Regions from separate parts of the Desulfofundulus luciae genome, predicted to be linked through region 1. Evidence: riboswitches for the same ligand, from Rfam matches in the RefSeq annotation. Region 1 holds a riboswitch; each other region holds the start of a gene.
The links. Region 1 has a riboswitch for cyclic di-GMP ahead of J2Z49_RS09400 (HD-GYP domain-containing protein). Riboswitches for the same ligand answer to the same signal wherever they lie in the genome.
Positions count from the first base shown of each region.

Region 1 (5,730 bases):
ATACAGCATCAACTATGAGATGAAGCTTGTAGCCAAACCAGGAAACTACTTTTTCCCACAGGGTACCGTCTTTTCTGCGCCCACGGTACGTTTTCTTGCCAAAGTCGGCATCGGTGTCGCGGCGCCCATCAGGCTTCGGGACCTTTTCTTCTTCATCCCGCTTTTTGCCCCGGGCCAGACTGTGAATAGCTTTACTGTCCAGGGCCAGCACCCGCCCGAAATCCGGCAACAGCGTACTTATTTCATCCACCAGCCGCGTAAATATTTTTTCCACTTCACCGGCGTGAAGCATCAGCTTCACCAGGATGCGGCTGTACACATAAGAAGGTGGAACGGCATCCTCCCCCAGAACCGGATCAAATCCACATAGTTCCCGCAACTGGGCATTCCGCTTAAGTTCCCGCCGCAGGCTCTCAACAGAGGTGTGCTGAAATACGACCCCGGCCAGGATTGAGTTCCAGACCGCCCGTACCGGGTAATCGTTCCGGCCGTGCCCGCGTTCTCGCTCCAGCTTTTGCATGAGTTCCTCGTCGGGTAGATATTCGAGAACCAGGACCAGGCGTTCCAAATCTCCCAGTTCGTCAATGGCCGTGTAAAATTTCAGTAGGCACCAGAAGGGGATCAGCCCCCTGAAAAAGAAATGAGACCTCACGCGCCCAAAAAACACCAAAAATCAAGCTAAAGGAGTGTGAGGTCTCATGCTAAACATTCGCCAAATAGTGGGTGCAGTCCTTCTTTTCGTTAAGGGTCTGATTGAATTACTTGGTAGGTGCAAGGACTTCTATGAACTTGAAAAAGGTATCCATGAGCTTTGTCAGAAGGTCTGCAACCAAATATTCACCTGGGCACTGGAACAGCTCGATACCCGCCTGATGAATGAACGTGACCGGAGCACCTGGAGGGTGGTTGGGTTTCGGGATAAAACAGCCATCAGCACCTTTGGGGAATTTCCCTACAAAAGGCGCCTGTACAAAAACAAAAAAACCGGGGAAACCAGCTTCTTTTTAGATGAGCTACTGGGCTGGCCGGAGCGGGCCAGGATTACCCCCCGCCTAAAAGAACTGGCTGTCAAACTAAGCACTGAGCTTCCCTTTGATCGGGCCGCGGAGATTTTGAGCTACCTTGTTCCCGGGGTAAGTCCCATGACCATCTGGCAGGCCACCCAGGAAGTAGGCGAAGTTCTCCAACGCGAAGGCCAGGAAAAAAGAGCAGCAGTTTTTGAAGATGGCGAAGCTCCCGGAGGGAAAGAAGTGGCGCCGGAGCTGTGTATTGAAGCCGACGGGGTGATAATATCTCTTCTTCGGTCTGTTCCACATATACCACCCCGCATAAGGCATATTCGCAGAGGACGGCGTTGGCTCCGAAAGACAGGGACTTCACATGGTCGGGCGAAATTTCCAGGTCCAGCTCTTCCGCAAGCCCTCTCACTGCCGTCCTGTAGGGATCCGGCCCGCCGTTCGGCCCGGCGTCCACCGGCCTGCTGGAACCTTCAGCCACGGAAGGGAAGAAAACGAAGGCGTCGACAGCAGTAGGCCCCCGCTCGCAGAAAATGATCTTGCCGTCTGCCGTCACCACCATGATTCCCACTCCGAAATGGGTGGCGAATTCGGGTACGGGACTGTACATCAGGTCGACTCTTTCGGCGTAGCTTCCTGAGAGTAGTTTTCACGTTGTCGACCACAATTGGCTCGTCCAGCATGTTGTCTGTGACCAGCATCATGAAATAGTCGGTGGGCCGGAACGAAAGGTGCAGGGAAGGTTCTTCGTGCGGGCCGGTCCTGTGCCCAACGAAAAACTTTTCCAACTGGTACCCGAGTTCGTTGAACGGCACGGGTTCGCCTTTCGCTTCGCGGCGCTTGATTTCTTTGATTTTTTGCTCGTACAGCGCCCTGATTTCGGGCGGTTTTTTCACCGGATGCGGGTTGTAGTAGATCTTGATGTTTTCCCTGCTGTATGGGCCGTAGGCGCAGACTACCTAGGGAACGATAGTCTTTCCTGCGGTGAGGAAGCCTGCAGGGGGTGGGGAGGTACGGCAAAATTGGGTGAGAAAACGTTTCCACTTCAGCCTGCTTTTTTTGGCGTATTCCTAGGTCAGATTTGCAATGAGAGAAGCGAAGACGCCCAGGATAAAACCAAAAATCGCGTTCGACATCGACTTCACCCTGGGAGGGAGAATTGGTGCGTATTTCCGCGATGCTACCCACTGTCGCTTTGGTTCTGATACTTGGAAGCCTGGTACCCGCCCATTTGTCACGCGCGGCGGGATTTTTCGTTCTGGGACTGTGGGCGGGAAATAAAATCTGGTTGGTGATTCGCCACAAAGAAAAGATTGTAGTAGGAGATGACCTTCTACGGGTATTTGGGCGAAGATATCCTGACCCGTAGGCGGGAAGTCGAGGAAAGCCTGCGGGAATACAGGGAGCACTCGGAGCGGTGCGTTCCGCTTCTGGAGGCATTCGAGAAAGAACCTGATTTCACGATCTTACGTCAAGTAAGCTAAAATTACGTCGAAATAGAATAGTGGGGCCGAAAAGTTAAAAAGCTATTTTGTTCGATCCGAATCCTGGAGGGCAAACCCGGCGAAAGCCGGGGGCGCAAAGCCACAGGTCTAAGGTTCCCCAAAGGGTTGCCACGGGGAACTATGACGGCTGGGTTGCAAGGGAGAAAGGTAGCCGCAGGAAAGCGTATACTTGTCTCCCTGCGGCTTTCTTAATTTGGAATAACGTAAAAGGCGGAGGTTTGAGCAAGTATGAAAGAATCCCTTATAGAACGCAAGTTCGGGGGGGGGGGGGGATAATCTGTCTACATCTGGCCTTATTTATTAGCCCTATAAACATCTCTTTTGGGGTTCCCCTTCTCTGGTTCCCTCCTTTTGGGTTCCCCTTTTTATGCTCCCCACCCTTGTACCCGCCACCATCATTCCTAATAAGAAACTTTCCTTATGATTTTTTAATACCATTTGGTAGAGGTGTTTCCATGAGGTCCACACTTATTTACGCTGCTCGGGTACTGGTTCGGGTGCAGGAATCTCGATTTAAGTCGGCCTACCTGCATTCTCAACGAGTGGCCTTTTATGCGCTCTTGCTGGCCAGGGAGTTGGGACTGGACGAAAAATACCAGAAGCGCGTCTACTTAGCTGGCCTTCTGCACGACATAGGCAAAATAGGCATCCCCGACTTTATACTGTTTAAGCGGAGCAAGTTGACTGCCGAGGAATGGGAGGAGATAAAAAGGCACCCGGTTTTCAGTTATGAAATTCTCTCAACCATTCCCGGTATGAAAGAAATTAGTCTAATGGTCCTACACCACCACGAAAGATACGATGGAACGGGCTATCCCGCTGGACTTGCAGCTCAAGATATACCACTGGGGGCGCGCATTTTAGCCGTTGCCGACAGCTTCGACGCCATGACCACGGAGAGGATCTACCGACCTTTTCCATTATCCCGGGAAGAGGCTCTGAAGGAAATGCACTGCTGTGCCGGAGGGCAGTTTGATCCACTTTTGGTGGAAGTTTTTAGTCGCTTGATAGGACGGGGAGAAACTGATTTGAGCCTCTACGAACGAGAATTTACGACTAATTTTTATTCCAAAATTTAAACGTTCACGAAAAGGAAAGGGTGGGGTTAAGTTGCTGTTCTTCAGAAAGAAAAGTGAGCCGGGTACATCCAATACCTTCAATTCGGGTGATTTGCTTTTTGGGCTTAGCGTAGGTCGTTTCATTATGGCACACACAGATCTCCTGGCCCTGTGGAGCCGCTTGAAGGCAGATGAAGCGGCCCGCGAGGCGGAGGTTCAGGCATCGGGTTCCCAAGAACTCTCTGCCACTATCGAGGAAGTCAATGCTTCCGTGGAAGAATCGGCTGCCGCTCATCACCAAATGAAACAGCTGGCAGAGGCCAATCGCTCGGCGATGGCGGAGATGGACAGGCTTTTAAAAGTTGTGGCTACCGGTATACAGTACATGAGAGACCAGCTGAATGAAGTAAGCCAGCGTTTTAATCAGGTCAACCAGATTGGCGAAGAAGTTGCGGAGATTGCAGAACAGACCAACCTCCTGGCACTGAACGCTGCTATAGAAGCTGCCCGGGCTGGCGAACACGGGCGTGGTTTTGCCGTAGTAGCTGAAGAAGTAAGGAAGCTCGCGGGAAAAACGAAGGATGCGGTAGGGACTGTGAAAGAATTAACTGCAGAAGTGGGTCAATTATCAGAGTCAGCCGACCGCAGCAGCAAAGAGGTAACGGATTCCTTTGAGGTTTATTCCAGGCAGGTTACCTCTGTGGTACAAAGCATAGACGAAAGCATGAAGCAGGTGGAACTTGCAACCAGCGCCCTCGACGAAATAACCCGGGTCATGAATCAGGTTGCCACTACGACAACGGATCTTGCCCAGTCGTCCCAGCGGCTTGCCCAAATAACAGCCTTCGGTGACTCTTGTACAGCCAATGCCAGTCACATCCGTGAAGCCACCCTGCCGGTTCTGGAAGAACTCCTGGTCGAGATAACTGAGGATACGCCGGTTCATATCCTGGCAGCCAGGCTTTTCGACCATGCCCGGTTCATTAACACTGTAGTGGCCAAAGTTGGAACAGGTGAAAAATTATCCGACCATACCGAATGCGCCTTTGGGCGCTGGTATATAGGTGAGGGCGGCAGCCAGTTCGGCCACTTGCCTGCCTGGCGGGTTATAGACGAGCCTCACCGCCTGGTTCATACTGTCGGCGCTGCTCTGGTGAGAGAAGCCCGGGCAGAAGCAGCCGAAGAATTGGCACAGGCATCCCTGGAACTGCTACGTTGCTTCGTGGCGTTGAAAAAAGAGATTGCCGAAATAGCCAAAGGTTAAAAAGAGAAGGACTCTAAAAAAGGGAAGGAGCAGCTTCAGAATGTCATCTGAACAACAGTTGGTCATATTTGAGCTGGGTGGTCAGGAATATGGCTTACCGATTAAAGAGACAAGGGAAATTATACGCCTAGCTAAAGTTTCCAAATTGCCCGGTGCGCCGGCACACATGGAGGGAATAATTAACCTGCGCGGAAGCATCCTACCCGTAATCAACTTAAGCCGCCTGCTTGACTTGCCTCTAAGTGATCAGGAACAAGACATGCGCATTATTGTTGCTGAACATGGAGACAGAAAAGCCGGATTAATAGTGGGCAGAGTCAATGAAGTCGGGGTTTACAGCGAGGAGGAGCTGGAGACCCCGCTTGCAGGTGACGAGGCTAGATACATAAAGGCCGTCATTAACAAAGGCAATCGGCTCTGGTTGCTATTGAACCTGGAAAAAGTTTTTTCGTGACCTCCTCCCCCTAATGAATTGGGGGAGCATTCAGGGGCGATTAAACTCCAGGAGCTGCGGCCATATTATGTACCGCGAAGGTTTCCGTGTACCACCTTCCCCATGAGATACGGCGGTACACGGCACGCACGGCAAGCTTTACAACCTGCTGGCGGTCCGGCAACGAGGCAAAAGCTTCTACAGGGTGAGGGGGTCCGTGTATCCCTCAATGAATTAGGTGTGGGATTACTGCCCCCTCGCGCTCCCCCACTTCTCTAAACTACACCGCCGTGCGAAGGTTTTAATCCCTTTCAATTTATTTCTGGAACCCATGTTCAAACCCGAACACGTGGGATCTATCCTCTCCTGCTGCAAGACCCAGATCCGGTGCTTGAGCAGGAAACGGTGGAGCTTGGCCCCGTTTACCAGTGCAGGGCTTTCCGCCGAGCGGAGC
Region 1 covers NZ_JAUSUX010000014.1:16,553-22,282, forward strand. The annotation lists gene J2Z49_RS09390 (transposase) at 1-667, opposite strand, end outside; partial or broken gene J2Z49_RS09395 (UPF0236 family transposase-like protein) at 699-1,304, shown strand; cyclic di-GMP riboswitch class I at 2,560-2,661, shown strand; gene J2Z49_RS09400 (HD-GYP domain-containing protein) at 2,977-3,600, shown strand; gene J2Z49_RS09405 (methyl-accepting chemotaxis protein) at 3,632-4,843, shown strand; gene J2Z49_RS09410 (chemotaxis protein CheW) at 4,884-5,297, shown strand; gene J2Z49_RS09415 (ASCH domain-containing protein) at 5,664-5,730, shown strand, end outside.

Region 2 (5,730 bases), on a different contig from region 1:
TGGGAACTCGTGCCGACCACCTTGATCTACAAATACCCGCCATTGCCGGGGGTGTACCCGTGCGGGAAACGTATCTTCCCTATGCCCGGCAGTGGATTGAAGAAGACGACATCGAGGCCGTCACCCGGGTACTGCGGGGCGACTGGCTGACTACCGGCCCGACCCTGGCCGAATTTGAAAAGCAATTTGCCGCCCGGGTGGGCGCCCGTTATGCCGTGGCCTTCTCCAGCGGGACGGCGGCCCTGCACGCGGCCTGCTTTGCCGCCGGTGTGGGCAGGGGTGACGAAGTGATCACCAGCCCCATCACCTTCGTGGCCAGCGCCAGCTGCGCCCTCTACCTGGGGGCGAAACCCGTGTTTGCGGACATAGATCCGCGCACATATAATATCGACCCGGTGGAAATAGAAAAAAAGATCACCCCGCAAACAAAGGCGATCATTCCCGTACATTTCACCGGACAGCCCTGTGATCTGGATGCCATTCACGCCCTGGCTGAAAAGCACAATCTCGTGGTCATCGAAGATGCCGCCCACGCCCTGGGGGCGGAATATAAAGGGCAGCCCATCGGCTGCTTGAGCGATATGACCGTCTTCAGCTTCCACCCGGTGAAACACATCACCACCGGGGAAGGGGGAATGGTGACCACCAATTCCGGCGAACTGTACCAGTGGTTGCTGCTTTTCCGCAACCACGGGATCACCCGGGACCGGGAATTGATGGTGGAGGATCAGGGCCCCTGGTACTACGAAATGCTGGACGTTGGTTTCAACTACCGCCTCACGGATATCCAGGCCGCCCTGGGTTTGAGCCAGCTGCGCAAGCTGGATCGTTTCCTGGAGCGGCGGCGCCAGATCGCCCGTATGTATAACGAAGCCTTTGCCGGCCTGCCCGAAGTGGAAATCCCGTACCAGGCGCCATATGGCCGTTCGTCCTGGCACCTTTACGTGCTGGCTTTAAAACTGGAGCATCTAAAATTCGACCGGCGCCAGGTCTTCGAAGCCCTGCGGGCGGAAAACATCGGGGTAAACGTGCATTATATCCCCGTGTACCGCCATCCCTACTACCGCTGGCTGGGGGACCCGGACAGCTGCAGCCTTTCCGGGTTTTACTGTTTCCACGCGGAAGAGCTGTACGAGCGGATTATCACCCTGCCCCTTTATCCGGCCATGAGTGACGGGGATGTACGGGACGTGATCGCGGCGGTACGCAGGGTTATAGCCTGGGCACGAAGGTGAAAGGGAACTTCCTCCTTCTTCGACTTTATTCGACACTTTTCTCCGGTTTTACTCCGTGTCTTGCTTTGAAAAACTCAAGTTTTTGTTATTTTTTTGTGTTTTTTTCTTCTCTATAGAAGGAATTTGGGAGAACGTGTCAAATAATTTACCACTTAGTTACCAAAGTCAACCTGCTTTCAAAAGAAAATAACCTGACCTTTAGCACATTGTCCAGGGGCAAACTTCACCGAAAGGGAGGGGCGCAAAGCCACGGGCCTAAAGCGGACTCTCGCTAAGGCAGCCGGGTTGCGACAATGCTTCCCGACCTCCGGGTCGGTTTTTTGTTAACAATAATTTACATAGGTGGTACATTGCGGGGAGCGGCCCCCGAAGAAGATCACGGCAGCCGGGAGGTGGTTTTTTTGGATCTTTTCGCCAGTCCCATTCTGGTGGCGCTGCAAAAGCAGCTGGATGCAGCGGCACTAACCCAAAGGGTAATTGCCCATAACGTGGCCAATGTGAATACGCCGGGATTTAAAAAATCTTCCGTCAGCTTTACGGAGGAACTGCGGCGGGCGCTGGGGGAGGACGTCCTGCCGCTGGTTACCAGTGACCCCAGGCATATCGGGGCTCCGGTCCCGCTGGCCCGGGTGGAACCCACGGTGGTGAAGGAGGAGGGCACCACCATGGGTTACAACGGCAATAACGTGGACATTGATCAGGAAATGGTAAACCTGGCCGCCAATACCCTGACGTACCAGGCCGCCGCCCGGGCGCTGGGCGACCGCCTGTCCCTGTTAACCTATGTCATCCGGGGGAGGTAACAGGCGATGCCTCTATTAGATGTATTCGGCATTAGTGCCTCAGGCTTAACAGCATCGAGGCTGTGGCTGGATATTACGGCCAACAATATTGCCAACCTGCAAACGGCGGGCAGGCCCAACGACCCCCTGAACCCGGCCTACCGCCGGAAAGTTCCCGTCTTTGCCGAGAAACTGCGCCAGGCCCTGGACTCCCCGCCCGGCCAACCCTCCTTCAACGCCGCCGGCGTGAGCGTGGCGGCAGTAGTGGAGGATCCTTCCCCGCCCCGGCTTGTTTACGAGCCCTCCCACCCCCTGGCCGACCCCAATACGGGATACGTGGCCTATCCCAACATCAATATTGCCAACGAGATGGTCAGCATGATTGCAGCCACCCGGGCCTACGAGGCCAACGTCACGGTTTTGAACGCAGCCAAGGATATGGCCCTGAGGGCTCTGGAAATAGGCAGGGGCTAATTATTCATATTGCTGACGAAAGGGGCACTCATAGATGCAAATTTTACCCGTCTCCCCCTTAACCCTGGCACCCACGGTAAGTCAGCCCGCAAAACCGGACGCTGCTGCCGGCGCCCCCGGTTTCGGCCGGATGCTTGAACGGGCCCTGGAAGAGGTGAATAACGCCCAGGTGCGGGCCGACCGGGTGGGCCTCGACTTCCTTACCGGCCGGGTGCAGGAACTGCATCAGGTGACCATTGCCATGGAAGAAGCCCGGATCATGATGTCCCTGGCTGTGGAGGTGCGCAATAAAATAGTAGAAGCCTACCAGGAAATTTCGCGCATGCAGGTTTAAGGAGCTGTTGTAATTGATGGACCCCAAACAGATCCTGCTCCCCATCAAGGAGCGGTGGCAGGCGCTGCCCCGGTCCCGGCAGGTCCTTTTCGCTGCCGCTGCGGCGGGACTGCTGGCAACCGTAATTTACCTGGCCGTTATTATCTCCCAACCTGCATACGCTCCCCTCTTCACCGGTTTGGAGCCCAAACAGGCGGGCAAAATCGCCGAAGAACTGAAAAACATGAAAATACCTTACCGGCTGGAAGACGAGGGTAAAACCATCGCCGTGCCGGAGGGGCAGGTGTACAGCACCAGAATTCAACTGGCCAGCAAGGGGGTGCTGGCCGATTCGGGGGCCGGGTGGGAGCTCTTCGACCAGCAAAAGTTCGGTGTCACCGATTTTGAGCAGCAGGTCAACTACCAGCGGGCGCTGCAGGAGGAACTGCGCCGCACCATCACCAGCCTGGAGGAGGTGGAACAGGCCCGGGTGCATCTGGTGCTGCCCCGGGAAAGCCTCTTCCTGGACAACCAGGTGGAACCTTCTGCTTCGATAGCCTTAAAACTCAAGGGTGAATTGAAGCCCGAACAGGTAAAGGGCATTATGGATCTGGTGGTGGGCAGCGTCCAGGGAATGAAGCCGGAAAACGTACACATCATTGACATGGAGGGCAACGTCTTAAGCGACAACCTGGCCCTGGCCGACGAGCGGGCCAAGCTGGCCCGCCTGTCCATGGATCAATACCAGGTGCGCCGGCAGTATGAAAAGGAACTGGAGACCCGCATTCAGCAGATGCTGACCAAAATCCTGGGACCGAACAAAGCGGTGGCCATGGTTACGGCCGACCTGGATTTTGACCAGCGCCAGACCACCACCACCACCGTCCAGCCGGGACAAACTCTGAGCCAGCAAACCATTACCGAAAGCGGCTCGGGCACGGGTGCAGGTGGGGTACCGGGACCTCCAAGCTCTCAACCACCAGGAAATACCATTCCCGCACTGACAGGCGGCAATTCCCAGTACCAGAAGCAGCAGACCATCACCAACTATCAACTGGGCAGCCAGCAGCAAACCCTGGTCGCCGCGCCGGGAACCCTGCGCCGGCTCTCGGTAGCCGTAGTTTTAAACGGCAACTACAGCGCACCCCAGTTGCAGCAGATCCAGGATATGGTTTCGGCAGCGGTGGGCCTGCAGCAAAACCGGGGGGATCAGATTAACGTTTCGGCCATGCCCTTTGATACCTCTTACCTGGACCAGCTTCAGCGGGAAATGGCACAACCCCCCACCATGCTGGCCGGTCTGAAAAAATACTGGCCCGTGGCGGTGGGAGCAGCCGGGTTGTTAATGAGCCTGCTCCTGTTGATCCTGTTCATCCGCCGGCGGAGGCGCCGGGCATATGAACTGGAAGCTGTGGAAGAGGTGCCGAAAACTCCGGTAGTAACCGGGCATGTGCCCGCACCTGAAGAAACGCCCGCACAGCCCAGCAGGACCAAGCAGATCAGGGACATAGCCCGGGAAAAGCCGGCTCAAGTGGCCGAGATTTTAAAAGTGTGGCTCAAGGAGTAGATGCACCGTGGTTGGCAAGCTGACCGGCTTACAAAAGGCAGCCATCGTCCTGATCGCCCTGGGTGCGGATCTGTCCGCCAGGGTATTGAAACATTTTCCCGATGATGAAATAGAAATGCTTACCCAGCAAATCTCCATGCTGGAAAGCGTGCCCAAAGAAGTCCAGCAGGCGGTGCTGGAAGAGTTTCTGGAGTTGAACAAAGCCCGGGAATACCTGATGCACGGCGGTTACAAGTATGCCCGGGAAGTACTGGAAAAAGCCGTGGGTCCCCAGCGGGCGGAGGAAATCCTTAACAAAGTGTCGGTAGCCATTCAGAAAGTTCCTTTCAGCAACCTGCGCCGGACCGACCCCAAACATTTGCTCAACTTCATCCGGGATGAACACCCTCAGACCATCGCCCTGATCATCACCCACCTGGTGCCGGAGCAGGCGGCACTGATCCTTTCCTCCCTGCCTCCGGAAAAGCAGAGCGATATCGCCCGGAGGATAGCGGTCATCGACCGCACACCCCCGGAGGTAGTAAAAGAAGTAGAAAAAGTTCTGGAAAGAAAGCTCTCGATGGTGGTTCAACAGGACCAGACGGTGGGTGGGGTAAAAACTCTGGTCAACATTTTAAACCGGGTGGACCGCAGCACCGAAAAAACCATCCTGGAAGAACTGGAGGTTTCCGACCCCGACCTGGCCGACGAGGTGCGCAAGATGATGTTTGTTTTCGAGGATATCGTCAAGCTTCACGATACGGCCATCCAGCGGGTTCTGCGGGAAGTGGATACCAAAGATCTGGCCAGGGCCATGCGGGGGGCCAACGAGGAAGTCAACGAGCGTATCTTCAAGAACATGTCCCGCCGGGCGGCCGATATGCTGCGGGAGGAAATCCAGTTCATGGGGCCGGTGCGCCTGCGGGATGTGGAAGAAGCCCAGCAGCGCATAGTGCAGATTATCCGCCGCCTGGACGAAACGGGCGAAATTATCATCGCACGGGGTGGAGAGGATGCGATCATCATTTAGGATCATCCGGGGGAGCGTATCCTGCGATGAGGACCCCGTCTTTATAGCTCTCCGATACGATTTTCCCGTACTGCCTTTAAACCGGGACGAACACCACGAGGGCAGCGGGAACAGCCGGGGGGAAATGGTTTCTCCGGATGAAACCCGGGCAAAAAGCGAAGAAATCCTGGCTGCGGCTCAAAGGGAAGCCGCAGCCATCCTGGAAAAGGCACGGCACGAAGCGGAGGCGCTGGCCCGGGAAACGGCCGCCAGGGCCCGGGAAGAAGGGCTGCAGGAAGGGTGGGAGGAAGGCTACCGGGAAGGTTACCGCAAGGCCGTGGAAGATGCCGCGGCCGAGGCCCGGGCCTTGA
Region 2 covers NZ_JAUSUX010000004.1:38,025-43,754, reverse strand. The annotation lists gene pseC (UDP-4-amino-4,6-dideoxy-N-acetyl-beta-L-altrosamine transaminase) at 1-1,235, shown strand, start outside; cyclic di-GMP riboswitch class I at 1,441-1,528, shown strand; gene flgB (flagellar basal body rod protein FlgB) at 1,556-2,038, shown strand; gene flgC (flagellar basal body rod protein FlgC) at 2,045-2,491, shown strand; gene fliE (flagellar hook-basal body complex protein FliE) at 2,526-2,825, shown strand; gene fliF (flagellar basal-body MS-ring/collar protein FliF) at 2,842-4,371, shown strand; gene fliG (flagellar motor switch protein FliG) at 4,379-5,380, shown strand; gene J2Z49_RS03425 (FliH/SctL family protein) at 5,364-5,730, shown strand, end outside.
Region 2: linked by a shared signal. The riboswitch ahead of flgB (flagellar basal body rod protein FlgB) and the one ahead of J2Z49_RS09400 (HD-GYP domain-containing protein) in region 1 are both predicted to bind cyclic di-GMP.

Region 3 (5,730 bases), on a different contig from region 1:
CCCCCGGACAAGGTACCACCACCGGGTAAGGTCCCTCCGGTCGGTGCCATACAACAAGGCGCCCCTGTTTCACAAAAGCATATGGACCCACCGATTCTCCATCCGGAAAAGCATTGTCCACTGTACTCGCTGTTGCTGCGGGGGAGCCCCGGATAGTCTCTTCATATTTCATAAGGAACCCACCTCCTGCTAAGCGCTGGGATTTGTCTTAAGAGCTTCCAGTACTTGAAAAAAACCTATTACTTCCAGGTCTTCTCGAATAAAATCGGGGATACGAACAATTCTCAAGGTACGCCCCTGCTTGTACAGGTGTCTGACCTGACTCAGGAGCATTCCCACCCCGGAAGAGTCTATGAACCGAAGTCCCTGCAGATCTATCTCCACCACTTCTTCCGTCCGTCGCTGAATTTCCTGTTGCAACTGCTCCACGTTGCTGAAATCCAGTTCGCCTTCCACCTCCAGGATTACCATCCCTTTCTTTTGCCGGACTCTAATCTCCACCCCTTTCACCTCCCTTTCCCGTCACCTTCATAACAACCAGTGTCACGTCATCCTTTTGGGAAAAACCGCGGGTAAATGTCTCCAGGTCTGATAAAATGTTTTGTTTCATCCTGTCTGCATCAGCACCATTCTGAAGGCGAACTATCTTCTTCAATCGTTCCTGCCCGTACCTTTGCTCGCCCGGGCCACAGGCCTCCACAAGTCCATCGGTATACAGCACCACCGCATCTCCGTCGGCAAGAAAAAATTCCTCCACCCCTGACCCGAGGTAATCTTCCAGCAGGCCCAGGGCGACTCCCCGGCACCGGGCCACTTTCACCTTGCCGTCAGATAGAAGGAGGGGAGGGTGGTGCCCTGCATTGACACAGGAGAGGCGTCCAGCTATCCCGTCGTAACACAGCAGGCATAGGGTGGCAAAAGCCCCGCATTTCCGCAGTTCATCCCCTCCCACCCTGTTTAACCGGCGCACCACCTCCAGAGGATGGGGATTAATCCTGATACACTCCCGGAGCATATGGCGGATTGTTTCCATCAGCCGGGCCGCATGGAATCCTTTACCCATTACGTCTCCGATGACGGCAAACACGGTTCTCTCGTCGCAGGAAATAAACTCAAAAAAATCCCCCCCGACCTGTTCGGCAGGCAGGCTACACCCACTAACTTCCAACCCGTAAGCTCTTAGTATTTTTCCATTCACTGTAATCACTTCTCCCATCCTGCTCCTACCTCTCTTCTCCGCCCGGAGCGGTGTTTTGCGCCAGGAGCCTGTCCAACCCTACCAGCCGCATCACCTCCGCCACATCAGGTTGCGGCCTCAAAATCAGCATCTGGCCCCCTTTTTGCCGCCAGTCGTTGCTAATGTCCAGCAAACTTTTCAAACCGGTGGAATCAACGAAAGAAACGCCCGACAGGTCAACTTCCAGCGTGTGTTCTCCCACTTTCCCAACAACTTCTTGCAACTGCGCTACCGTTTCCACGTCCAATTCACCGTTCAGCACCAGCCGGCACACCCCCCGGTCAACGTAAACATCTACTTTCAGCAACAAAATCACCCCCTCTTTCATTGGTCTTGTCCGGTTTTAATGCCGAAGTCCAGGGCCAGGGCGGTACCTGACGGTCCTGTATTAAGGTAGAGGTGGTCCGCATAGTAGAGCATCAGGGTAAATCCACACCCCAGGGAATTCTTGGTTGAATAATGTTGCATCACGTTGCCCGGGCCAATTCGCTGGTTTTGATTCCCGGACCCCGGTCCTGAACGATAATCCTGACGGTGTCCCCTGACTGCCTGGCTTGCCAGCAACCGCCCCCTGCATGTTTGAGAGCATTGGCCAGCGCCTCTGTCAAGCACAAGGCAATCGCGTGCTGCCTGCGGCTGTCGAGAACAGGCAAGGCTTCCCGCATTGCCCGGCGGGCTTCCGGAATGTCATGGGTCTGCCGGACCTCACCCCTGGCCAGTTCCGTCCCTTCTGAGATCACTTTTTCCATTTCTCCACTATTCACCAGGTATAACCGGCCCCCCGTTACCGCCGCTATGGCCTCCCGGTAAGCCTGCATCTCCTGCTGGTGCATCTTTCTCTCCTTTTCAATCACCTCGGTGATGTCAAAGGCCAGCAGTCCACCGCTCCTGTGGTCGAAGGGCACGCCGTGAAGGTCAAACACCTTTTGCCCGTCAGCGCTAATGATCACCTCGCGGCGGTGTTCGGCCTGGCGGATAGCCTGGCGCATCAGTTTTTCCGCTTCTTCCATAGGCAGGTCCAGGTCAGCCTGGCCTGAAAGGTAGCGGAAGCGCCCTCCTTCATATTTCATCACCTTCCCCACCCTGAGAGCGTTAATTAGTTCGGATTTCTCCACCTCAGCCAGCAGTTTCTCCCTGACCAGGTCCTGAAGGTGCTCCGGCAAGTGCCGGGAAATCTCCTGTATTAGCTCGCCGGCGCTTCCGGCCAGCAACTGATACTCCTCCCTGCTAAGACGACGGGCAGTCCCCTGCTTCCGGTGGACACACAGGATATCAAAAACGTGGACGTTATTTTTCCCTTTGAACGGTACCCCGGCCACCTCGACCCACAAGTTTTCCTGCAGCCTGATTACATACCGCCCCGGAACAGGAGCTTCCGTTTCCAGCCCAAACTCCGTGGTATTTAACACCAGGATGTGAGCCGGATACTGCCTGCCATGCTCATCTTCCAGTAACACCCGGACAGGCGGCGAAGGCACCCGCCGAAGGGGGCTTAGCTGGACAAAATACTGGCACTCCACACAAGGACGGTCCGGTTCTTTCTTTGCGCATTCAAGACACCGTTGCATTTTTTCACCACCCTTCTGCCTTTCAGCCCCTCCCGGCCCCATGCCCTTTCAATTGCCACAATACTGCCAGCAAATGTCCCAGCCATTGGCTCTGTTAGAGTCGACCTCTATACCCCAAATGGGTAAACATACTTTTTTATAAGCAGGAACGGCAGCCTGACCAGGCTGCCGCAACAAAACACCATTAAAAAGAAAACAATCAATACCTTTATCGCGGCAGCCTGGCAGTCATACCCTTTAGGGCTGCAGACCCATGGCTTTGCGCCCCACCCTTTCGAGTGGTTTGCCTTTAACACAATAAAGACAATAAAGTTTTTAATTTAACAGTTAAAAGGCTGATTCAACACCGCCAGAACACAGAAAATTTTCCACCAGCGAAAAATTCAGCCCCTGAAGAACTGTTAGGTATGGGAAATATGATGAGAGAAAATACAAAAACAGGCCCGTGTGGATAAGAACGGACATGACGTGCTCCGCCAGCAACCAGAAGGAGCAGAGAGGAATAATCCTTGTAGACAAAATTCATAACCACCGGTACCAAAGCCATGTCTGCGGACAAGATACCTGCACCCAAAAGTTAATATACGATATCCATTTTTATTTTCCCTTCTGAAAGAAGCAAGACAATGTAATATAATAAACAATAAACGCCGCAAACCCTTGCGGCGTCTAGCTTTTTGGAGCTGGTGGTCGGATTCGAACCGACGACCTGCGCATTACGAGTGCGCTGCTCTACCCCTGAGCCACACCAGCACTTTTCTGTTATCTCATTTGACTACCCGGCGCATTACTTATATTAACGCAAACAGAGTCATTTGTCAATTGGTATCGCCCGGTGGGGCCGGGTCGCACGCCTTCGAGTTGCAATAGCTGCAGTTTTAGAGGCAGGCCGCCGCCAAAACCGCCGGGCGATCCATCCCGGCGGATTACCCGGTGGCAGGGAATAACCAGTGGAACCCGGTTGGTCCCCAAAGCCCCGCCCACGGCCCGGGCGGCCCGGGGGCTGCCGACGGCTGCCGCCACCTGCTGGTACGACCATAATTCACCGTACCCGATGTGCCGTACAAAATCCAGCACCCGGGCCACAAAAGGGGTGCACCAGGAAAGATCCACGGGAATATCCGTAAAGGAAACCGGCCGGCCCTGGAAGTATTGGTTCAGCCTTTCTTCCAGAAAAGCCACGGGCCACCTTTTTAATGCAGGCCCACTTCCTTGATTGACTTCTGCGGGTATTACTTCATCCATCAGAGCAGCCAGGGCTTCCTCCCGGCTGGGCCGGGGAAATGTCAGGACCAGCAGCCCCTGCCTACCCCAGGCAGTACCAACCCAGCCCGCTCTGGTGGATAATAAATGAAACCCATTCACAGAACGCCCCCCCACAGCCGCAAAATGGAACAAGCTATTTTTCCGCTGCCGCCCGGATAAAAATGGACAGGCCCGTGATAATAATCGCCCCGCCCGCAAGCTGTAAGGGTGAAGGCACCTGGTGAAAAATAATATAAGCCAGAATGGTTGCCCCCACCGGCTCGCCGAGTATGCTCACTGAGACCACGGCAGCCTTGACATAACGCAGGGCCCAGTTGAAAATGGTATGCCCGAAAATGGTGGGCACCAGGGCCAGGAGGAAAAACCACAGCCATGTGGAAGGCGGGTAAGGAAAAAAGGACAAGCCGGCCAGCAGCGCACCCAGGAACAAAGTCACGGTACTGACCCCGTAAACAACAAAAATGTACGGGAATAGTGACAGGCGGTGCCGCAAGCCGCGCCCGATCAATACATAGCCGGCAATAAAAATAGCCCCGGCAAAAGCCAGGATGTCTCCCAAAAAAGCCTGCCCGCCGATCTGAAAATCACCCACACCCACAATAGTGCTGCCGGTTAAAGCCAGGGCTGCCCCCACAAGCCCCGTGCGGGCGATTTTTTCTTTAAAGATCAGGTAGCCGCCTAAAACCACAAATAAGGGTTGCATGGTGACCAGCACGGTGGAACTGGCAATAGATGTGTACTCAAGGGAAGTAATCCAGGCAGTGAAATGCAATGCCAGCAGCACGCCGGAAAGACAGGCCAGCATTATGTCCCACCGGCCCATGGAGCGCAGTTCTTCCCGTCCCCTGGTCAGGGCAATGGGAGCAATCATGAGCACGGCAAACCCCAACCGGTAGAAGGCAATGACCAGGGGTGGGGCCATGGCCAGCTTGGTAAAGATGGAAGAAAAGGCGGCTCCCACCACTCCCACCAGGATGGCCAGGTAGGGATTGATAAAAGGACGCTCCAGGCCGGCGGTTAATAACCCCGACCCCTCTTCAAGGGAGCAATATTCTGGTGCTTTTTGAGGCATGCTCATTCATCAAGTCTCCTACTTTAAACAACCAGGACTACTCTTCATACTTCTACCAATCGAGCAGAGATTCCTGCCAGGCAAGTGAACTTCCACCGGTCACATCCGGAAGCTTTACCCAGGACAACTGCTGCCAAAATACCAGTCGCCCCACTGGGTTGACAGCCCGGCTTTTACGGCCGGAATTACCCCCTGGTTTTCACACGGGTGAGCTTATACAAACAACCCCGTAGACAAATAACGCTCCCCGGTGTCCGGGAGCAAAACCACCACGGTCTTACCCCGGTTTTCCGGCCGGCCGGCCACCTGTAAAGCCGCCCAGACGGCCGCCCCCGCAGAAATACCCACCAGCAGGCCCTCCTCCCGGGCCAGGCGACGGGCGGTGTCCAGCGCATCTTCATCGGCCACCTTTATGATCTCGTCCAGCAAAGCCATATCTATTACTTCCGGCACAAAACCCGCACCGATGCCCTGAATTTTATGCGGACCGGGCTTCCCGCCGGAAAGCACCGGTGAGGCGGCCGGTTCCACCGCCACCGCCTTCAGGGAGGGACGGCGGGCTTTCAGAACGGAGGTCACCCCGGTAA
Region 3 covers NZ_JAUSUX010000007.1:37,742-43,471, forward strand. The annotation lists gene J2Z49_RS05705 (DUF342 domain-containing protein) at 1-22, opposite strand, end outside; gene J2Z49_RS05710 (STAS domain-containing protein) at 190-501, opposite strand; gene J2Z49_RS05715 (PP2C family protein-serine/threonine phosphatase) at 491-1,216, opposite strand; gene J2Z49_RS05720 (STAS domain-containing protein) at 1,224-1,544, opposite strand; gene J2Z49_RS05725 (ATP-binding protein) at 1,705-2,694, opposite strand; cyclic di-GMP riboswitch class I at 3,018-3,103, opposite strand; tRNA gene J2Z49_RS05730 (tRNA-Thr) at 3,484-3,558, opposite strand; gene J2Z49_RS05735 (methylated-DNA--[protein]-cysteine S-methyltransferase) at 3,568-4,170, opposite strand; gene J2Z49_RS05740 (DMT family transporter) at 4,205-5,143, opposite strand; gene cysK (cysteine synthase A) at 5,357-5,730, opposite strand, start outside.
Region 3: linked by a shared signal. The riboswitch ahead of J2Z49_RS05725 (ATP-binding protein) and the one ahead of J2Z49_RS09400 (HD-GYP domain-containing protein) in region 1 are both predicted to bind cyclic di-GMP.

Region 4 (5,730 bases), on a different contig from region 1:
CCCCTGCGCTTTAGCGTCACCAGCTCCAGCTGCCGCTCCTGCCCCTGGTGCCGGTAGTGGACGGTGACCCGCACCTGGACCAGCCGATCATCCGGCTGATAGGTATCTACCGAATATGTGTAAGCATAACCGGACGCGCCGGGAAAGGACCGCGGTTCATCCTGCCTTTCGCCGCCGGCAAGGGAGCTGGCCAGCAGTTCCTCCATCACGGCCTGGGCGGCGTTTACGGCCACCGTATCCTCCCAGGCTGCCTGAGCAGCCATCTTGCCTGAGACCAGCAGATTTACGGCGGTGGCCGCCACCAGCACCAAAATGGCGGCGGCCACCAGGACCTCGATCAGGGTAAAGGCGCGGTCATGTCTGGAAAACGGACGCATAATCATAACCATTCCTCGTCTGCATGAAGCATTGCAGCGGACTTAAAGGTTCGATGACCACCAGAAGCTCCACCAGGGTGAAGCCGCGATTGTTGCGGCGCAGGTCCGGCAAACCGAACATTAATGGCTCACATCCTCTCCCGGGAAAAAGAGGATCCGGTTCACTACCTCATCCCCGCCTGAACAGGGCACACGGGTTCCGGCCCTGCCGGCGCTGGGGGGCGCCGGCAGGATCATAGGGGCATTAAAGCATTAAACTTGTAAAGTTACTGCACTTGCCCATCAGCTGAAATCAAAATATTTACATCGCCTGTTGTAGTAGAACCAAAATTATATCTAACAATTCCTTGTGACCCATTTTCCGTTCCATCTAAGTCAGCATCGATCCGCTTTGCTGCGCTTAAAGGAACACTACTGATTGTCAGATATCGCTCAGTTGTACTTGTATTGCCGTCAAAGTCTACACCGTTATCTTTATTGTACACATACGTTTGACCCCACGGGTTCTTGCTCGGCCAGCGCTCCAGGTAGGGACCATTCCAGCCAGTTTTGCCATCGGATTGCACAAACCCTGTGTTATCTGCTCCGTCATTTGGCCACTCGCCGGTGTCGGTATAGTAATTCAATGCCGCCGCTTTAATTGCCTTATAATCCGCCTCGGCTGCCGCTACCTTGCCCTTTTCAATGGCCTTGAAGGCGTTGGGAGCGATGATGGCGGCTAAAATGCCGATGATGGCGATGACCACCAGAAGCTCCACCAGGGTGAAGCCGCGGTTGTCCTTAAGTTTTTTGCGCATAGTTTTTCCCTCCCTAAAAGCAGTGTCTTAATAAAACAAGAAACAAGGGTTGTTAATTAAATAATTGACCTGGAAACGGTGCCTAAACGGCCGGTTAGAGTATGTATGTAAGAACACCTTTGAAACCACCGCCCTACTTCCCCAGCCCCTGCATCATGCTGGTAAACATGGGCAGGAGCACCGAAAGGACGATGAACCCCACTATGCCGCCCAGGAAGACAATCAGCACCGGCTCCAGCACGCTGGAGAGGCGGCCCACGGTGATGTTCACTTCCTGGTCGTAAAAGGCGCCGATGCGGACCAGCAGCGCGTCCAGGCTGCCGGTTTCTTCCCCCACGGCAATCATGCGGATGACCAGCGGGGGGAAGATGCCGCTCTCTTCCAGGGGACCGGCCAGGCCCTGCCCCTCCCGCACGCTCTCCTGCGCCCTGGCCACGCCGCCCGCCACCACCTGGTTGCCGGCGGTTTTCTTTACCACTTCCAGGGCCTGGATGATGGGCACCCCGCCTTTGAGCATGGCGGCCAGGGTACGGGCGAAGCGGGCAATGATTATTTTTTTCAGCACCGGCCCGAATACGGGCATTTTCAGGACCAGGCGGTCCCAGATCTCCCGGCCCCGGGGCGAGGCCCGCAGGCGCTGAAAGCCGAAAGCCGCCGCCAGCGGAAACAGCGGGAGAAGGTACCAGTAGCGCCCCACCAGGCGGCTGGCTCCCATCACCACCCGGGTGGGCAGGGGCAGGGGCACACCCAGGTTCTGGATGGTGTTGATGATGGGGGGCAGTACGAAAGTGAGCACGAAGGTGAGGATGACCACGGCAAAGCCCAGTACCATGGTGGGGTAGGTGAGGGCCGACTTCACCTTTTCCCTCACCTCGTGTTCCCTTTCAAAATGGCCGGCCAGGCTCTCCAGCACCTCGTCTAGCACACCACCCACTTCCCCGGCCTCCACCATGCTGATGAAGATCTCGGGGAAGACCAACGGGTAGGCGCCGAAGGATTCGGCTAGAGAGTGTCCCTGCTCCAGGCGGCCGGTCACCCCGCGCACCACCTCTTTGAGCACCCGGCCCTCCACCTGCAGCTCCAGGATGCGCATGGCACCCACCAGGGGCACGCCGGCGCTGACCAGGGTGGAGAGCTCGCGGCAGAAGAGGGCCAGCTCCCTCAGCCTGACCCCACGCCGGAATGAAGGCAGCCGCAAAGTCAGGCTGACGCCCCCCCGCACGGCCCGGATCTGCACGGGGATGAGCTGCTGGCCCTGCAGTATCCTGGCCGCCTCCCTCGGACCGCCAGCTTCCAGCCGGCCGGAAACCACCCTGCCGGTTAAATCCCGGGCCCGATAGGCATAGACGGGCAAAGCTCCCCTCACCACCTCCCGGAAATAAAAATCCAGGCGACGCGCCTGGAAGTACGTGCCGGAAAGTTCGGCAGCCCGGCTGCCCTGGCGGCTCGCACCGCTTTAGGCCCGCGGCTTTGCGCCCCTGCCTTTCGGCAGGTTTGCCTCTTTTCGCTTTGCCGCACTCTTCCTAAAACTTATCTTAGCGGGAGCCGCTCTGCCAGTCAATAACCAGCTTGTTGTTTTAAATCATTTTTAACAAATTTTCGGCATCGGCCGCCCGGGCCAGGGCCTCTTCCCTGCCGATCACCCCTGTACGGACGAGGTTTCTTAAAGCCATATCCAGGGTCTGCATGCCGTACCTGGCCCCGGTCTGCAGGTGGGAGATAATCTGGTGGGTCTTCCCCTCCCTGATGAGGTTGCGGATGGCCGGCGTGGCCACCAGGATTTCCAGTGCCGCCACCCGGCCGGGGCGGTCCCTGCGGGGCAGCAACTGCTGGGCAATCACTCCTTCCAGGGCGTTGGCCAGCTGCAGCCGGACCTGTTGCTGCTGGTGGGGCGGGAAAACGTCGATGATGCGGTCGATGGTCTGGGCCGCGCTGGTGGTGTGCAGGGTGGCCAGCACCAGGTGACCGGTTTCGGCGGCGGTGATGGCCGTGGCAATGGTTTCCAGGTCCCGCATCTCCCCCACCAGGATGACGTCGGGGTCTTCCCGCAGGGCCGCGCGCAGGGCGGCAGCAAAAGAAAGGGAGTCCCGGCCGATTTCCCGCTGGTTGACCAGGCTCTTCTTGTGCCGGTGGACGTACTCGATGGGGTCTTCCAGGGTGATGATGTGCAGGCGGCTTTCGCTGTTGATGAGGTCGATCATGGCCGCCAGGGTGGTGGACTTGCCGCTGCCCGTGGGCCCGGTAACCAGCACCAGGCCCCGGGGCCGCCTGGCCAGGTGGGCCACCACCTCGGGCAGGCCCAGTTCATCGAAGGTGGGGATGCGCTCCGGGATGAGGCGGATGGCCAGGGCCACCGTGCCGCGCTGCTTGAAGGCGTTCACGCGGAAGCGGCCCACTCCCGGGATGGCGTAAGACAGGTCGCTTTCGCCCACCTGCATGAACTGCTGGAACCGGTCCCCGGGGATCAGCTGGCGGGCCAGGGCCTCGGTATCCCCGGCGGTGAGGACGGGCAGATCCTCCACCCACGGCACGGCCCGGGCGTCCAGCTCGTCGGCGGCAAAAAGCTTCCCGTGAACCCGAAAGACGGGCGGGCGGCCCACAGTAAGGTGGACATCGGAAGCTTTCAGCTCGAAGGCTAGCTTTAAAAGTTCATCGGCATGCATTCCGCCGCAACACCTTCCTTTTCCGTCACCACTCGTTATAGGCCACGCGCATCACTTCCGCTATGGAGGTGATCCCCTGCCGGGCCTTGTCTATTCCATCTTCTTTCAGGGTAACCATTCCCTCGGCCACCGCCTTTTCTTTGATCACATCGGCAGAAGCTTTTTTATTTACCAGCTCCCTGATGGCCCGGGTCACGGGCAGCACCTCCTGGATGCTCGTCCGCCCCCGGTAACCGGTGTGGTTGCAGTGGTGGCAGCCGGCGGCCCGGTAAAGGGTCACCGGATCATCGGGCGGCAGGCCCATAAAAATCCTCTCCGGCGCGTCTTCCGGGAGCTGGTAGGGCTCCCTGCAGCGGGGACAGAGCAGGCGCACCAGCCGCTGGGAAACCACGCCCACCACCGAGGAGGCCACCAGGAAGGGCTCCACCCCCATATCGATAAGGCGGGTCAGGGCACCCGCGGCGTCGTTGGTGTGCAGGCTGCTGAGCACCAGGTGGCCGGTGGTGGCCGCCCTCACCGCGATCTGGGCCGTCTCCCCGTCCCTTATTTCGCCCACCATGATGATGTCCGGGTCCTGGCGGAGGATGGAGCGCAGGCCGGCGGCAAAGGTAAGCCCGGCTTTCACGTTGATCTGGGTCTGGTTGATCCCCCGCAGAAGGTACTCCACCGGGTCCCCTATGGTCACAATATTGCGCTCCGGGGAATTCAACTGGGCCAGTACCGCGTACAGGGTGGTGGTCTTGCCGCTGCCGGTGGGCCCGGTGACCAGGATCATGCCGGATGTGCGATGGATTACCTCTGCAAAACGCTCCAGGTTGTAGCGGTGGAATCCCAGCCGGTCAATGGGCAGGATTCGCCCGCTTTTAAGCAGCAAACGCAGGACCACCTTTTCCCCGTGGACCGTAGGCAGGGTGGATACCCTCACATCTATTTCCTGTTCTCCGTACTTAACCTGAAACCGGCCGTCCTGGGGGAGGCGCTTTTCGGCAATGTCCAGGCCGGCCAGGATTTTGATCCTGGTAGTAAGGTTGAAGCGGATATGCCGGGGCAGAGTAAGGGCTTCCCTCAACAACCCATCCACCCGGTAACGCACCAGCACCCGGTCCTCCTGTGGTTCAATATGAATGTCGCTGGCCTTTTCCGCCACCGCCTGGGCAATGATGGTGTTGACCAGGCGCACCACCGGTGCTTCCTCCGGGGGCACCTCATCCCCCGCCGCCAGGGTGAGGGTCTGGATTTCCCGCTCCTCCGGGGCGGCCGGCTGGCCGAAGGCCTGCTCCACAAAGGTAAGGCCGAATACCTTTTGGAGAACGGCGTCGATTTCCTCTTCCCGGGCCAGCACCGGTTCCACTTCCAGCCCGCTGGCCAGGCGGATGTCGTCCAGGGCAACCAGGTTCAGAGGGTCGGACATGGCCACGATCAGCCGCCGTCCCTCTTTTTTCACGGGCACCACCTTATGCCGGCGCAGGACAGCCTCGGGGAGAGATTTGATCAGCACTGGGTCTACTTTGTCCATCAGGGTAATCTGGGGAATGCCCAGCTGCATTTCCAGGGTGTTCAGGATGTCCTGCTCCGTGACCAGGCCCAGGTTGATGAGAACCCGGCCCAGGCGCTCCCCGGTCTGCTTTTGCACCTCAAGCGCCTGGTTCAACTGCTCCCGGGTAATCAACCCGGTTTGCAGAAGGAGGTCCCCCAGGCGCTTTTTGGTGTAAACGGCGGCCATTTTCAACCACCCCACAGGTTCAGATACCAGGAAATAAGCTTATCCCCTGTCAACGCGGCCAGCATGGCCCCCGATGAAAGAAACGGGCCGAAGGGGATGGCCGTTTTAAGGGTTCTCCCCGTCCTGAGCGCCCATAAAACCCCCACAACCGCACCCAGCACAAAGGCCAG
Region 4 covers NZ_JAUSUX010000011.1:11,542-17,271, reverse strand. The annotation lists gene J2Z49_RS07990 (prepilin-type N-terminal cleavage/methylation domain-containing protein) at 1-383, opposite strand, end outside; gene J2Z49_RS07985 (type II secretion system protein) at 355-498, opposite strand; gene J2Z49_RS07980 (prepilin-type N-terminal cleavage/methylation domain-containing protein) at 644-1,174, opposite strand; gene J2Z49_RS07975 (type II secretion system F family protein) at 1,308-2,540, opposite strand; cyclic di-GMP riboswitch class I at 2,595-2,683, opposite strand; gene J2Z49_RS07970 (type IV pilus twitching motility protein PilT) at 2,752-3,837, opposite strand; gene J2Z49_RS07965 (GspE/PulE family protein) at 3,863-5,560, opposite strand; gene J2Z49_RS07960 (prepilin peptidase) at 5,563-5,730, opposite strand, start outside.
Region 4: linked by a shared signal. The riboswitch ahead of J2Z49_RS07975 (type II secretion system F family protein) and the one ahead of J2Z49_RS09400 (HD-GYP domain-containing protein) in region 1 are both predicted to bind cyclic di-GMP.